DNA from 3 places in the Streptomyces sp. NBC_01431 genome. Region 2 is predicted to be linked to each of the others. Evidence: riboswitches for the same ligand, from Rfam matches in the RefSeq annotation. Region 2 holds a riboswitch; each other region holds the start of a gene.

Region 1 (4,671 bases), 3.0 Mb from region 2:
GCCGAAGTCCTGCACCGAGCCGCTGGCCTCGCGCAGCGCCTCGCGGGACTGCGCGTCCCACACGCCGAGCTTCTTGAGATCCTCCACCAAGTAGCCGTTGACCTGGAGGAATTCACCGCTGAGCGTCTCGCGCTTGAAGAGGTTGGAGACCTGCGGCTCGATGCACTCGTAGACGCCCGCGATGGAAGCGATGGTGGCGGTCGGGGCGATCGCCAGGAGCAGCGAGTTGCGCATGCCGACGGTGGCGATGCGCTCGCGCAGCGCCGCCCAGCGCTCCGGCCAGTTCAGCTCGACGTCGTAGTGGTCGGGGTGCAGCACACCGCGCGCGGTACGGGTCTTGTCCCAGGCGGGCAGCGGGCCCGACCGCGCGGCGAGGTCGGTGGAGGCCTCGTACGCGGTCAGCATGATCCGCTCGGCGAGCCTGGTGGAGAGCGCCTTCGCCTCGGGGGAGTCGAAGGGCAGGCGCAGCTTGAAGAAGACGTCCTGAAGGCCCATCGCGCCGAGGCCCACCGGGCGCCACTTGGCGTTGGAGCGGCCGGCCTGCTCGGTCGGGTAGAAGTTGATGTCGACGACCCGGTCGAGGAAGGTCACCGCGGTGCGGACGGCTTCGTCCAGGCGCTCCCAGTCGATCCCGTCGCCCACCACGAACGCGCCGAGGTTGACCGAGCCGAGGTTGCAGACGGCCGTCTCGCCGTCGTCGGTCACCTCAAGGATCTCGGTGCACAGGTTGGAGGAGTGGACGGTGTGGCCCGGCTCCGCCGTCTGGTTGGCGGTGCGGTTGGAGGCGTCCTTGAAGGTCATCCAGCCGTTGCCGGTCTGCGCGAGGGTGCGCATCATGCGGCCGTACAGGTCCCGGGCGGGCATGGTCTTCTGGGCGAGTCCGGCGGCCTCGGCCTTGCGGTAGGCGGCGTCGAACTCCTCGCCCCACAGGTCGACGAGCTCGGGCACGTCGGCGGGCGAGAACAGCGACCACTGGCCGTCCGCGTCGACCCGGCGCATGAACTCGTCGGGGATCCAGTGCGCGAGGTTCAGGTTGTGCGTACGGCGCTGGTCCTCGCCGGTGTTGTCGCGCAGCTCAAGGAACTCCTCGATGTCGGAGTGCCAGGTCTCCAGGTACACCGCGGCGGCGCCCTTGCGCCGGCCACCCTGGTTGACCGCCGCGACCGAGGCGTCCAGCGTCTTGAGGAAGGGGACGATGCCGTTGGAGTGGCCGTTGGTGCCCCGGATCAGCGAACCGCGGCCGCGGACGCGGGAGTACGAGAGGCCGATGCCACCCGCGTGCTTCGAGAGCCGGGCGACCTGGTGGTAGCGGTCGTAGATCGAGTCGAGCTCGTCCAGCGGAGAGTCGAGCAGGTAGCAGCTCGACATCTGGGGGTGGCGGGTGCCGGAGTTGAAGAGCGTGGGGGAGGACGGGAGGTAGTCCAGGCGGCTCATCAGGCCGTACAGGGACGCCACTTCGTCCAGTGCGCGGACCGACTCGTCCTCGGCGAGGCCGGACGCCACGCGCAGCATGAAGTGCTGGGGGGTCTCGATGACCTTGCGGGTGATCGGGTGGCGCAGCAGGTAGCGGGAGTAGAGGGTGCGCAGACCGAAGTAGCCGAAGCGGTCGTCGGCGCCGTCGGCGAGCGCGGCGTCGACCAGGGCGTCGAGGCGGCCCGTGTGGGTCCGCACGAAGTCCGCGGTGCGGTCGGCGATCAGGCCCTCGCGGTGACCGGTCTCGACCGAAGCGGAGAACGACAACGCGCCCTGGGTGGCCGCCTCTTCGGCGATGGTGATGGTCAGGAGACGGGCGGCGAGGCGGGAGTACGCCGGGTCCTCGGAGATGAGCCCCGCGGCGGCCTCGGTGGCCAGCTCCCGCAGCTCGGCCCCGTCGGAGCGGGCGTTACGGCCGCGCAGCGCGGCGGCGGCAACCCGGCCGGGGTCGGTGTCCGGAAGATCGGCGGTGAGATCCGTCAGGGTCCGCAGCAGCGCGGTCCCCGGCGCATCCGCCGGTTCTTCGGTGATCGCTGAAGCGGGATCCGCTGGGGCGATGGTCACGTGGGGGCACTCCCTCGCTCGGCACGGGGCCTTCGGGGGAGGCGTCGGCGCGCGTCGGGGCAGCCCTGAGCGCGTCGTCCACCGGCCCAACCGCGAGACCCGGACGTTTGGCACCCGGATCGGTCGAACCGGATGCGCCATCGGCAGGTCTTCGGACTCGGCCCGTACAAAGGGGTACGGGTCATACCGTTGCGGGACAGTTCCGGATTCGCACCGGATTCCCCTGCGGCGACAGCGAGGATGAGCATACATGTGGGGGGCACTGCCAAGAGCACCCCCCACATGTTGTGTCGCGTGTGCGTGAGGGGGCATCGGATGGAAGCCGGGCAAGTGTCAGCGGCCTCCGCTATGGTCGATGACAGACCGTCGAGGAAGGCGAGTGAGGCATGGTCGTCATGACTTACCGGGCCCAGATGCAGACCGAAGACTTCGAGACCCTCGCGCGCGTAGGTGCCCGCGAGGTCGAGGGGCTGCGGCTTGAATTCATTGACGGGAAGCTGGGGGTCAAGGCCGTGCCGGACGGGGACCACGACCGAATCGTTCTGTGGCTGGCTCGCATTTGTATGCAGCATCGGCCTGAGTTGTGGCTTCACGTCGAGCGGGGGTTGGCGGTTCAGGAATACCGTTCGGGTCGCGCGCGCCCGGACGCGTCCATGGCTCCGGACGACGCGTTTGTGGGGCAGGGGGAGTGGGCTGATCCGGCACCCGTCCTCATGGTTGTCGAGGTCACCTCGTACGACTCCGACACGGACGCGCGTGATCGAAACGAGAAGCCGCGCGCCTACGCAGAGACCGGAATCCCTGTGTACCTCCTCATCGACCGGGAGCGCTGCGAGGTCACCGTCCGCAGCGAGCCTGACGGCATGCGTTACGAGAGCATCCGCACCGTGCCCTTCGGTAAGGACATCGAGCTTCCCGACCCGGTGAACATCACCCTCCAGACCGAGCAGCTCAAGGACTGGGTGCGCTGACCAACGCGCACAGAAGGGCCGCCGCACCCTTCCGGGATGCGGCGGCCCTTCCGCGTACAGGTACCGCCAGAACTCAGTGCACCGCGCCCGCCGTCGCCGGCAGCTCCGTGGCGACGCCCGGGTCGCCCGCGTCCGCGGTGTAGTCGGCGGGCGAGGTCTCGTCGATGCCGTCGGGGGCCTTCACGGCGCGCAGGACGAAGGTCAGGACCACCGTTACCACCACGTTCAGGACGAACGCGGTGAGGCCGATGTAGCCGATCTCGCCGATGCCCGGGATCTCCTTGGAGGAGCCGCCGAAGTGCTTCTGGGTGGGCGAGGCGACCCCGTACGCCGCGAGCGTGCCGTAGGCCATGCCGACCGCCCAGCCCGCGAGCAGCGCCCAGCGGTGGAACCAGCGGGTGAACAGGCCGCCGACCAGGGCCGGGAAGGTCTGAAGGATCCAGATGCCGCCCAGCAGCTGGAAGTTGATGGCCACCGTCTTGTCCATGGTGAGGACGAAGACCAGCGCGCCGACCTTCACCAGCAGCGACACGAACTTGGAGACCTGGGCCTCCTGCTTGGGCGTCGCGTCCGGCTTGATGAAGTCCTTGTAGATGTTGCGGGTGAACAGGTTGGCCGCGGCGATCGACATGATCGCCGCGGGAACCAGCGCGCCGATGCCGATCGCCGCGAACGCCACGCCCGCGAACCAGTCCGGGAACATGTCCTCGAACAGCTGCGGGATCGCCAGCTGGCCGTTGGTGACCTTGACGCCCGCCGCGATCGCCATGAAGCCGAGCAGCGCGAGCAGGCCCAGCATCAGCGAGTACAGCGGCAGGATCGTGGTGTTGCGGCGGATGACGTTGCGGCTGCGCGAGGACAGCGTCGCGGTGACCGAGTGCGGGTACATGAAGAGCGCGAGCGCCGAGCCGAGCGCGAGGGTGGCGTACGTCCACTGGCTCGCCTCGCCGGGCGCGATCGCCCCGGTGGGCTTCCCGCCGGGCGGCCCCGCGAACTTGTGCTGCGCCGCGCTGAAGATGGCGTCGAAGCCGCCCAGCTTGATCGGGATGTAGATGATCGCGACCGCGATGACGAGGTAGATCAGTCCGTCCTTGACGAACGCGATCAGCGCGGGGGCGCGCAGCCCGGAGGAGTAGGTGTACGCCGCGAGCACCGCGAAGGCGATGAGCAGCGGCAGGTCCTTGACGAACCAGTTGCTGGACTCGCCGCCCACGCCCATGACGTCCAACACGGCCTGGATGCCGACCAGTTGGAGTGCGATGTACGGCATCGTCGCGAGGATGCCGGTCACCGCGACCGCGAGGGAGAGGCCCTTCGAACCGAACCGGCCGCGCACGAAGTCCGAGGTGGTGACGTAGCCGTGCTTGTGCGAGACCGACCACAGGCGCGGCAGGAAGGTGAAGACCAGCGGGTAGACGAGGATCGTGTAGGGCACGGCGAAGAAGCCCGCCGCACCCGCCGCGTACACCGCGGCGGGCACCGCGACGAAGGTGTACGCCGTGTAGAGGTCGCCGCCGAGCAGGAACCAGGTGACCCAGGTGCCGAACGAGCGCCCGCCCAGGCCCCATTCGTCGAGGGTGTGCTCGTTCTCGGCCTTGCGCCAGCGGGCGGCCATGAAGCCGAGGACCGTGACGGCCAGGAAGAAGAAGATGAAGACGCCGAG
Region 2 (4,671 bases):
CGGTGCGGGCGACCACCGCGGTGCCGTCGTCCGCCGTGATGATCGGGCGCTGGATCAGCTTGGGGTGCTCGGCGAGCGCGGTCACCCAGCGCTCGCGCGCGCCCTCGTCACGCGGCCAGTCCTTGAGGCCGAGCTCCCTGGCGGCGGGCTCCTGGGTGCGCGTGATGTCCCACGGTTCGAGGCCGAGCCGGCCGAGCACGGCCCGGATCTCCTCCTTCGACGGCACGTCTTCGAGGTAGCGGCGCACCGTGTAGTCGGCGCCCTCCGCGTCCAGCAGGGTCACCGCGCTGCGGCACTTCGAACAGGCCGGGTTGATCCAGATCTCCATGCCGCCAGGCTACCCGCGATGCGCCCCCAAAGCCTGCCTGGCCAGCGCCGATTGTCAGTGCCTCCCAGTAAAATTGAGGCAGTAAGTGAGGGTTCCCGACCGCCCAGGAGGATGCCCATGACCGCTGCCGTACTCACCTCGCACGCCCCGAAACAGCTGTCCCTCCAGCCCCTTCACAAGGCCCCGCTGCCCGCCGGGCGCCCGCGCGTGTGGTACGAGTCCCACAACCGGCGCCTGAAGGCCATGCGTCTGGCGATCGCCCTGCTCGACACGGGCGTCTACCGGCCCGAACAGGCGCCGGACCGCACGATACGAACCGTGGCCGCGCTCATCGGAGTGCGTCCGCCGTCGGAGACGACCTGCCGGATGGTGCGTGCGCTGATCTACGACGGGCGCTGACGCGCGAAGGGTGCCCTGATGCGTCAACTCCCTTGATGTGTCAGGGGAGTTGACGCGCCTTACGTAACGAGCGGTGTCGAAGTACCGCCCGGGTCACGGCTTCGGGAAGCCGAAGGCGTGGTCCGGGTCGGCTCAACCGGGTACGTCCGCGCCGTACGCGTCGAGCAGACGTGCCGTCGCCCCGTCCACCAACCGGTAGCGCACCACCCGCCCCTCCTTCTCCCCGGCGACCGCACCGGCGGCCCGCAGCAGCCGCAGGGCCTGCGAGACGGCCGGGTCGCGCATGCCGGTCGCCACCGCCAGATCGGAGACGGCGAGCGGACCCGCCCGGTGCAGGGCGAGCAGCAGCGCGAGCCGGTTGGGGTCGGCGAGCAGGGAGAACCGGCTCGCCCAGGCCCGCACCCGGTCCGGGTCACCGATGGCCGCGACGGCGTCGCAGACCCGGTGGCCGTCGATGGTGCGGTGGCCGGCGCGCTCGGCGGGTACGAGATGCATGCCCGCATCCTCGCAGGGCCGCGGCCCGCAGCCCCGTGTGATCTTCGATACCTGCACAGGTGTGCAGCTGTGCAGGCGAGTTGGCAGCGTCTAGGGTGACCTGGCCGTGGTGTTCGGGAAGCCGGTGCGAAACCGGAGCGGCCCTCGCCACTGTGATCGGGTTCCCCAGAGGTCTTGGGGAGCGTCCGTCCCCCCGTGCGCCACTGGCCAGCATCCACCTGGCTGGGAAGGCCGGGACGGTCGCGCGTGTCCCGTCAGCCAGGAGACCGGCCGCGGCATCTCACGAAGTGATCCACGAGGTGCTGGAGCGTGACCGCATGACCCTGTCCACCCGCACGCCCCCCGAGGCGGGCGCCGCCCCGCCGTCCTTCCACTGGCGCCGCGAGGACACCGTTCGCACCGGCATCCTGCTCGCGGTCATAGCCGCGCTCCATGTCGTCGCATTCGGCGTCCTGTTCCTGCTCGTGGCCCCCGCGCACTACGCCGTCGGCACCAAGACCTTCGGCGTCGGCCTCGGCCTCACCGCGTACACCCTCGGCATGCGGCACGCGTTCGACGCCGACCACATCGCGGCGATCGACAACACCACCCGCAAGCTGATGGCCGACGGCAAGCGGCCGGTGTCCGTCGGGTTCTGGTTCGCGCTCGGTCACTCCAGCGTGGTCGTGGTCCTGACCGCCCTGGTGGCCGGCGGCGCACACCTCGCGGGCACCCTCATGAACGAGGACTCCAGCGCCCACCAGGTACTCGGCGTCGTCGGAACCACCGCCTCCGGCTCCTTCCTCTACCTCATCGCCGCGCTCAACCTGGTCGCCCTGTTCGGCATCCTGAAGGTGTTCCGCGCGATGCGCGAGGGCGCGTACGACGAGCAGGAGCTCGAAGCGCACCTGGACTCGCGGGGGTTCATGAACCGTCTTCTGGGCCGCTTCACCAAGTCCGTCTCGCGGCCCGGCCAGATGTTCCCGCTGGGCTTCCTGTTCGGCCTGGGCTTCGACACCGCGACCGAGGTCACGCTGATGGTGATGGCCGGCTCGGGCGCCGCCGCCGGACTGCCCTGGTACGCGATCCTCTGCCTGCCGCTGCTGTTCGCCGCCGGGATGAGCCTGTTCGACACGCTGGACGGCACGTTCATGAACTTCGCCTACCAGTGGGCGTTCTCGAACCCGGTGCGCAAGGTCTACTACAACCTCACCATCACCGGTCTCTCGATCGCGGTGGCGTTCTTCATCGGCACCATCGAACTGGTCGGTGTCCTGCACGAGAAGCTCGGCCTGGACGACCCGGTGAGCGGCTGGGTCGCCTCCCTGAACATGGACAACGTGGGCTTCGTGATCGTCGGCCTGTTCGTGGTGGTGTGGGCGGCGGCGCTGGCGTACTGGCGGCTGGCGAAGGTGGAACAGAAGTGGGTGCGGCGGGCGGAGGGCTGAGGGTGGGGCGGAGCGGGAGGTGAGGGCGGGGCGCGCTCTCGCTGCTGGGCGCGGGCCGAGTGCGGGACCATCCCGCCCGCACCGCCGAGCGCGCCCTTACCACCGAGTGCGGGACCATCCCGCCCCGCGCCGCTGGGTGCGGGGCGTCACGCGCCCTCACCGCTGGGCGGGGCCCGCTCACCCGCCCCCGGCCCCGCCCTGGCGCGGTCCCGGTACTCCGCGGTCGTTCTGGAGCCGCCACAACTCCCTGAACAGGCCGTCCTGCGCGACGAGTTCGGCGAACGTGCCCGCCTGGACGACCCGTCCCCGATCGAGTACGACGATGCGGTCGGCGACCGCGACGTTCGCGAGCCGGTGGGTGACCAGGACCACTGCCCGGTCCCGGGCCACCCGCCGAAGCCCGGTGAAGATGCGGTGCTCGGCCCGCGCGTCCAGCGCGCTCGTCGGCTCGTCCATCACGAGCAGCCCGGCCGGGCGGTGGAAGGCCCGCGCGATCGCGATCCGCTGCCACTGGCCGCCGGACAGCTCCACGCCGCCGAACCACTCCCGGGCGAGCAGCGTGTCGAGCCCGCTCCGCAGTCCGTCCACGACCTCGGCGGCGCCGGAGTGGGTGGCGGCCCGGCGTACCGCCTCGTCACCCCCGTGCGGCTGCCCCAGCGTGATGTTGTCGCGCGCCGACATCGGCCAGTGCGCGAAGTCCTGCGGCACGACGGCGGTCTGCCGCCACAGGGCGAGCGGATCACATTGGTCCAGCGCCACCCCGTCCCAGGTCACCGCCCCTTCGCTCGGCAGATAGAGCCCGGTGAGCAGCTTGCTGAGCGTGGTCTTGCCGGAGCCGTTCTCGCCGACCAGCGCGAGCACCTCGCCCTTGCGCACCTCCAGGGTCACCTTCTCCAGGGCGGGCTGCTCGCTGCCCGGATAGCGGAACGTCAGCGACTCGGCCCGTACGACGTCCGGCGCGGGCGGCTCCAGCGGGCCCCGCTCCATCCGGTGCCCGCCGGCCTCCTCGATGAACTCCGCCCAGTCGTCCAGATAGAGCCCGGTCCGGAACAGCCGCGTCCCGTAGCCGACCACACCCCGCAGCGAGGAGCCGACCGTGCGCAGGGCGAACACCGCGGTGCCCGCCGACGCCACCGACATCCGCCCGGAGGCGAGCAGCCAGGCCAGCGCGCCCCACACCACCCCGGCCGCGACCCCGCCCGCGAGCGCCCCGAGCACCGAGTAACGGGCGCCCTGGTGGACGGCCTTGTCGGTCGCCGCGTCCACCCGCTGCCCGATCGCCCGGTACCGGTCGAGCAGGAACTGCGCCATCGTGCAGGACCGCAGCTGGTCGGCGGTGTCCTTGTCGATCACGAACCACCGCAGCAGACTCAGCGTGCGCCGCTCCGCGCTCATCGCCCGCGACGCCTCGTAGTGCACCCGCGCGGCCTTGACCCCGGCGATGCCCTGCGGCAGCGCGGCAAGCAGCAAGAGGGGGAGCAGCGCGGGATGCAGCACGGTGACGACCCCCGCCGCCGCGACCAGCGAGGCCACACAGGCCATCAGGTCCTGCGAGTCGGTCAGCAGCTGCTGCGCGACCTCGGCGCCCCGGTCGGCCGCCTCCCGCTTGTCGTTGAACCCCGGCTGGTCGTACGCCGACAACTCGGCCCGTACGGCGGCCGCGAGCATCTGCATCTCGGCCTCGCGGGAGATCCGCGGCGAGAGCCGGCCCGAGATGTTGACCACCACGATCCCGAGCAGCGCCCGCAGCCCGGCCGCCGCCGCGAGCACCGCGACCGACGGCAGCGCCTCGCGCACCCGCTCGGTGATGTCGCCGCTCGCGATCAGCGCGGTGATCGTACGCGTCGTCGCGAGCAGCCCGAACGCCTCGAAGAACCCCGACACCGCCTGGCAGCACAGCAGCAGGAGCACCGCCCGCCGGTCCACCCGCCAAGCCAGCGCCAGCGCCCTGCGCACCAGCTGGGGCAGACGCCGCGCCATGCTCCTGGTGGTCACGGGATTCCGCTGCAACACCTCCAACGA
Region 3 (4,671 bases), 410 kb from region 2:
GCGGCTGGCGGCGCGACGGCTGGACGCTGCCGCCCGCGCTCGACCTGGAGCACAACCCGTACTCCAACGGCGACAGCAGCGACAAGTGCTACGGGCTGAGCCCCGCCGCGATGACCGAGTGGATCACGGCGTTCAGCGACGAGGTGCACCTGCGTACCGGCCGCCGTCCGGTGATCTACACGACCGCGCCCTGGTGGCACGACTGCACCCGCGACAGCCGGGCTTTCGCCGCCACCCACCCGCTGTGGCTCGCGCGGTACGCCGCCTCGCCGGGGGCGCTGCCGGCCGGCTGGTCGCGCTGGACGTTCTGGCAGTACGCCAATGGCAGCGGAAGCCTGCCGGGTGACCAGAATCTCTTCAATGGGACTTTTGCGCAGTTGAAGAAGTTCGCGAGGGGCTGAGGCCGGGCCGGGAACGGGCTCACGGCGGGCCGAGGAGGCCGACCGCGGGGCTGATGGGGTCAAGAAGCGGCCACATACACCGCCGCGCCCGCCCCAGTTCACCTTCCGTTCACCCAGGTTACTTACGTTCGTCCCGCCACTGACGTCGAACGATTGCCTGGGTAAATGGAACACACCACACTGCTGCTCGCGATTGTGATCGCGACAGCTCTCGTGTTCGATTTCACGAACGGTTTCCACGACACCGCCAACGCGATGGCCACCACCATCTCGACCGGCGCCCTGAAGCCCAAGATGGCGGTCGCCATGTCCGCCGTGCTCAACCTGGTCGGCGCGTTCCTGTCAGTGGAGGTCGCCAAGACGATCTCCGGCGGGATCATCGATGAAAAAGGCATCAGAACCGAGGTGATCTTCGCGGCGCTGGTCGGCGCCATCCTGTGGAACCTGCTGACCTGGCTGCTCGGACTGCCCTCCAGCTCCTCGCACGCCCTGTTCGGCGGCCTCATCGGCGCCGCGGTCATGTCGGCGGGCTGGTCCTCGGTCCACGGCTCGACCGTCGTCACCAAGGTGCTGCTCCCCGCGGCCGCCGCCCCGATCGTCGCGGGCATCGCCGCGCTGCTCGCCACCAAGCTGACGTACCGGTTCAACCGCAACACCAGCGAGAAGGCCACCGCCAAGGGCTACCGCGCCGGCCAGATCGCCTCCGCCGGCCTCGTCTCGCTCGCCCACGGCACCAACGACGCCCAGAAGACGATGGGCATCATCACCCTCGCCCTGGTCACCAGTGGTGTGCTGCACCCGGGCTCGAACCCCCCGCTGTGGGTCATCGTCTCGGCCGGCATGGCCATCGCGATGGGCACCTACATCGGCGGCTGGCGCATCATCCGCACCATGGGCAAGGGCCTCACCGAGCTCCGGCCGCCGCAGGGCTTCGCCGCCCAGACCGGTGCCGCGACCGTCATCCTGGCCTCCTCGCACATCGGCTTCTCGCTCTCCACCACCCAGGTCTGCTCCGGCTCCGTCATGGGCGCGGGCCTCGGCCGCAAGGGCGGCGTGGTCCGCTGGTCCACCGCCACCCGTATGGTCGTCGCCTGGTGTCTGACGCTTCCGGCGGCCGGACTGGTCGGCGCGGGCGCGGAGTTCCTCACCAAGCAGGGCAGCTGGGGCATCGCCGCCGTCGCCGTGCTCCTGATCGCCGGCTCCGGCGTCATCTGGTCGCTCTCGCGCCGCCAGCCCGTCGACCACACCCACGTCACCAACGACGAGGCGGAGCCCGCCGGTGTCATCACCACCGCGATCGCCGCGGTGAGCCCGCCGCCGACCGGCGTCGCCGTCGCGGCCACCGACCTCAAGGCCACGATCCAGGCCCCGGCCCCGGTGGCCCCCGCCGACCCGCCCACCCCGGCAACGGTCTGACCGGGCATCCGACCAGGAACAGCTAAGGAATCCTCATGCACATCGACTGGGCGTCCCTCGGCTCCGTCTTCGGCGTCAGCCTCGCGGTGACCGTCGGCCTGGTGGGCCTGTTCACCCTCGGCATCGTCGGCCTCACCAAGCAGGAGGCCGCGGCTTCCGGCACCGCCGGCAGCGCGGCCCTGGCCCGCACCGGCGCGTACGCCTGCTTCGCGCTCTGCGCGGCGGCCGTCGCGTACGGGATCTTCTTGATCGTCGCCTGACCCGCGCGTGCTCGCGAACCGCTCTCCGGCTCCGCCGGGGGGCGGTTCGCTGTGTGTCTCGGCACACTCCCGCGCCGCAGGTCAACGGCAAGTTGACGGGTGTTCTCGCAGCGTGGTGGACTGCACCGGCCAGCTACGGCGGCAGAAGAGGAAGCCGGTGCGAATCCGGCGCGGTCCCGCCACTGTCACCGGGGAGCGATCCCCGCGAGCCAGGAACTCTCACCGCCGGTCACGTCGTACCAGGGCGCGGACACCCTGAGTGAGGACCCACCGCCATGCGCGCCTGCCTGTTGAGAAGTACCGCAGTTCCACGCGACGTCCTGGCGGGCTGATCCCGTGCCGGCCGATCGCAGTTTCGCGTACGGCGCCACCGCCGGACTCCTCGGCGACCTGCTGCTCGGCGATCCGCGCCGTGGGCATCCGGTCGCCGCGTTCGGGCGGGCGGCCGGGGCCGTCGAGCGCGTCCTGTGGCGCGACCACCGCGGGTGGGGCGCGCTGCACACCCTCGTGTGCGCGGGCGGCGCCGCGGGCGCCGCGACCCTCCTTTCCCGTGCCGTACGAGGCCGTCCCGCCGCGGCCGCCGCGCTGACCGCCGCCGCCACCTGGACGGTGATGGGCGGCACCTCGCTGGGCCGCGAGGCGCGGGCCATCGGCGGCGCGCTGGCCGCGGGCGACGTGGAGGTGGCCCGGGAGCGGCTGCCGCACCTGTGCGGGCGCGACCCGCAGTCCCTGGACGCGGACCAGATCGCCAGGGCCGTCGTCGAGTCGGTCGCCGAGAACACCTCGGACGCGGTCGTCGGCGCCCTGGTGTGGGGCGCGCTCGCCGGAGTGCCGGGTCTCGTGGGCTTCCGGGCGGTCAACACGCTGGACGCGATGGTCGGGCACAAGTCGGCCAAGTACCGCAGGTACGGCTGGGCTTCGGCGCGCCTGGACGATGTGGCGGGCTGGCCGGGTGCCCGGCTCACCGCCGTCCTCGCGGTGCTCGCGGGCCCGGACAAGAAGGGTGCGCTGCGCGCCTGGCGCGCCGATGCCGCCCGGCACCCCAGCCCCAACGCGGGCCCGGTCGAGGCCTCGTTCGCGGGGGCCCTCGGGGTGCGTCTTGGCGGCACGCTGTCGTACGCGGGGCGCGTCGAGCACCGGCCGGTCCTGAACGCACCGGGGCGGGCCGTCGAAGTCGCGGACATCGAGCGGGCGGTACGGCTCTCGCGCAGGGTGGGCTGGCTGACGCTGGCCACCGCCGTCGCGACGAGGGCCGCTGTGAGGAAGGGACGTACATGGGTGGCGGGCTGCTGATCGCGGGCACGACGTCGGATGCGGGCAAGAGCGTCGTCACGGCCGGCATCTGCCGCTGGCTGGTGCGCCAGGGCGTCAAGGTCGCGCCCTTCAAGGGGCAGAACATGTCGCTGAACTCGTTCGTCACGCGCGAGGGCGCGGAGATCGGGCGGGCGCAGGCGATGCAGGCGCAGGCCGCGCGCGTGGAGCCGACCGCGCTCATGAACCCGGTGCTGCTCAAGCCGGGGAGCGACCGTTCCAGCCAGGTCGTCCTGATGGGCAAGCCGGTGGGCGAGTTGAGCGCCCGCGGCTACCACGGGGGCCGCCAGCAGGCGCTGCTCGGCACCGTCCTGGAGTGCCTGGCCGAGCTGCGGGGCACATATGACGCCGTGATCTGCGAGGGGGCGGGCAGTCCGGCCGAGATCAATCTGCGGCGTACCGACATCGTCAACATGGGCATCGCGCGGGCCGCGCGGCTGCCCGTGGTCGTGGTCGGCGACATCGACAGGGGCGGCGTGTTCGCCTCGTTCTTCGGGACGACGGCGCTGCTGAGCCCCGAGGACCAGGCGCTGGTCGCGGGGTACGTCGTGAACAAGTTCCGGGGCGACGTGACGCTGTTGCACCCCGGCATCGAGATGCTGCGCGGCCTCACCGGCCGGCACACCTACGGGATCCTGCCGTACGCCCACGGCCTCGGCATCGACGAGGAGGACGGCCTCAGGGTCTCCATGCGCGGCGCCGTGCGGGAGTCCGTGGTGGCACCGCCGGTCGGCGAGGACGTGCTGCGCGTCGCGGTCTGCGCGGTGCCGCTGATGTCCAACTTCACCGACGTCGACGCACTCGCGGCCGAACCCGGCGTGGTCGTCCGCTTCGTGGACCGGCCCGAGGAACTCACCGACGCCGACCTGGTGGTGGTGCCGGGAACGCGCGGCACGGTCCGGGCATTGGAGTGGCTGAGGGAGCGGGGACTCGCGGCGGAGCTGGCGCGCCGGGCCGCCGAGGGGCGCCCGGTGCTCGGGATCTGCGGTGGCTTCCAGCTGCTCGGCGAGCACATCGAGGACGACGTCGAGTCGAAGGCGGGCTCGGTGCCCGGTCTCGGGCTGCTACCCGTGCGGGTGCGGTTCGCCGCCGAGAAGACCCTCGCGAGGCCGGTCGGCGAGGCCCTCGGCGAACGCGTCGAGGGGTACGAGATCCACCACGGCGTGGCCGAAGTCCTGGGCGGCGAGCCGTTCTTGGACGGCTGCCGCACCGGCGCTGTGTGGGGTACGCACTGGCACGGCTCGCTGGAGAGCGACGGCTTCCGGCGCCGGTTCCTGGAGCAG

Evidence for each region. A riboswitch is a leader RNA that binds a small molecule or an ion and turns the genes downstream of it on or off. The one in region 2 is predicted to bind cobalamin.
Region 1: it holds a riboswitch for cobalamin, as region 2 does, so the genes downstream of both, OG522_RS13025 (ribonucleoside-diphosphate reductase subunit alpha) here and OG522_RS26680 (HoxN/HupN/NixA family nickel/cobalt transporter) in region 2, are expected to answer to the same signal.
Region 3: it holds a riboswitch for cobalamin, as region 2 does, so the genes downstream of both, OG522_RS28495 (cobalamin biosynthesis protein) here and OG522_RS26680 (HoxN/HupN/NixA family nickel/cobalt transporter) in region 2, are expected to answer to the same signal.

What each region holds. Positions count from the first base shown of each region.
Region 1 covers NZ_CP109496.1:2,866,762-2,871,432, reverse strand. The annotation lists gene OG522_RS13025 (ribonucleoside-diphosphate reductase subunit alpha) at 1-2,037, opposite strand, end outside; cobalamin riboswitch at 2,163-2,322, opposite strand; gene OG522_RS13020 (Uma2 family endonuclease) at 2,424-3,008, shown strand; gene mctP (monocarboxylate uptake permease MctP) at 3,082-4,671, opposite strand, start outside.
Region 2 covers NZ_CP109496.1:5,844,042-5,848,712, forward strand. The annotation lists gene OG522_RS26665 (arsenate reductase family protein) at 1-328, opposite strand, end outside; gene OG522_RS26670 (hypothetical protein) at 446-727, shown strand; gene OG522_RS26675 (ArsR/SmtB family transcription factor) at 860-1,222, opposite strand; cobalamin riboswitch at 1,313-1,511, shown strand; gene OG522_RS26680 (HoxN/HupN/NixA family nickel/cobalt transporter) at 1,540-2,649, shown strand; gene OG522_RS26685 (ABC transporter ATP-binding protein) at 2,827-4,629, opposite strand.
Region 3 covers NZ_CP109496.1:6,250,341-6,255,011, reverse strand. The annotation lists gene OG522_RS28510 (lysozyme) at 1-401, shown strand, start outside; gene OG522_RS28505 (inorganic phosphate transporter) at 567-1,817, shown strand; gene OG522_RS28500 (hypothetical protein) at 1,853-2,077, shown strand; cobalamin riboswitch at 2,177-2,315, shown strand; gene OG522_RS28495 (cobalamin biosynthesis protein) at 2,414-3,370, shown strand; gene OG522_RS28490 (cobyric acid synthase) at 3,352-4,671, shown strand, end outside.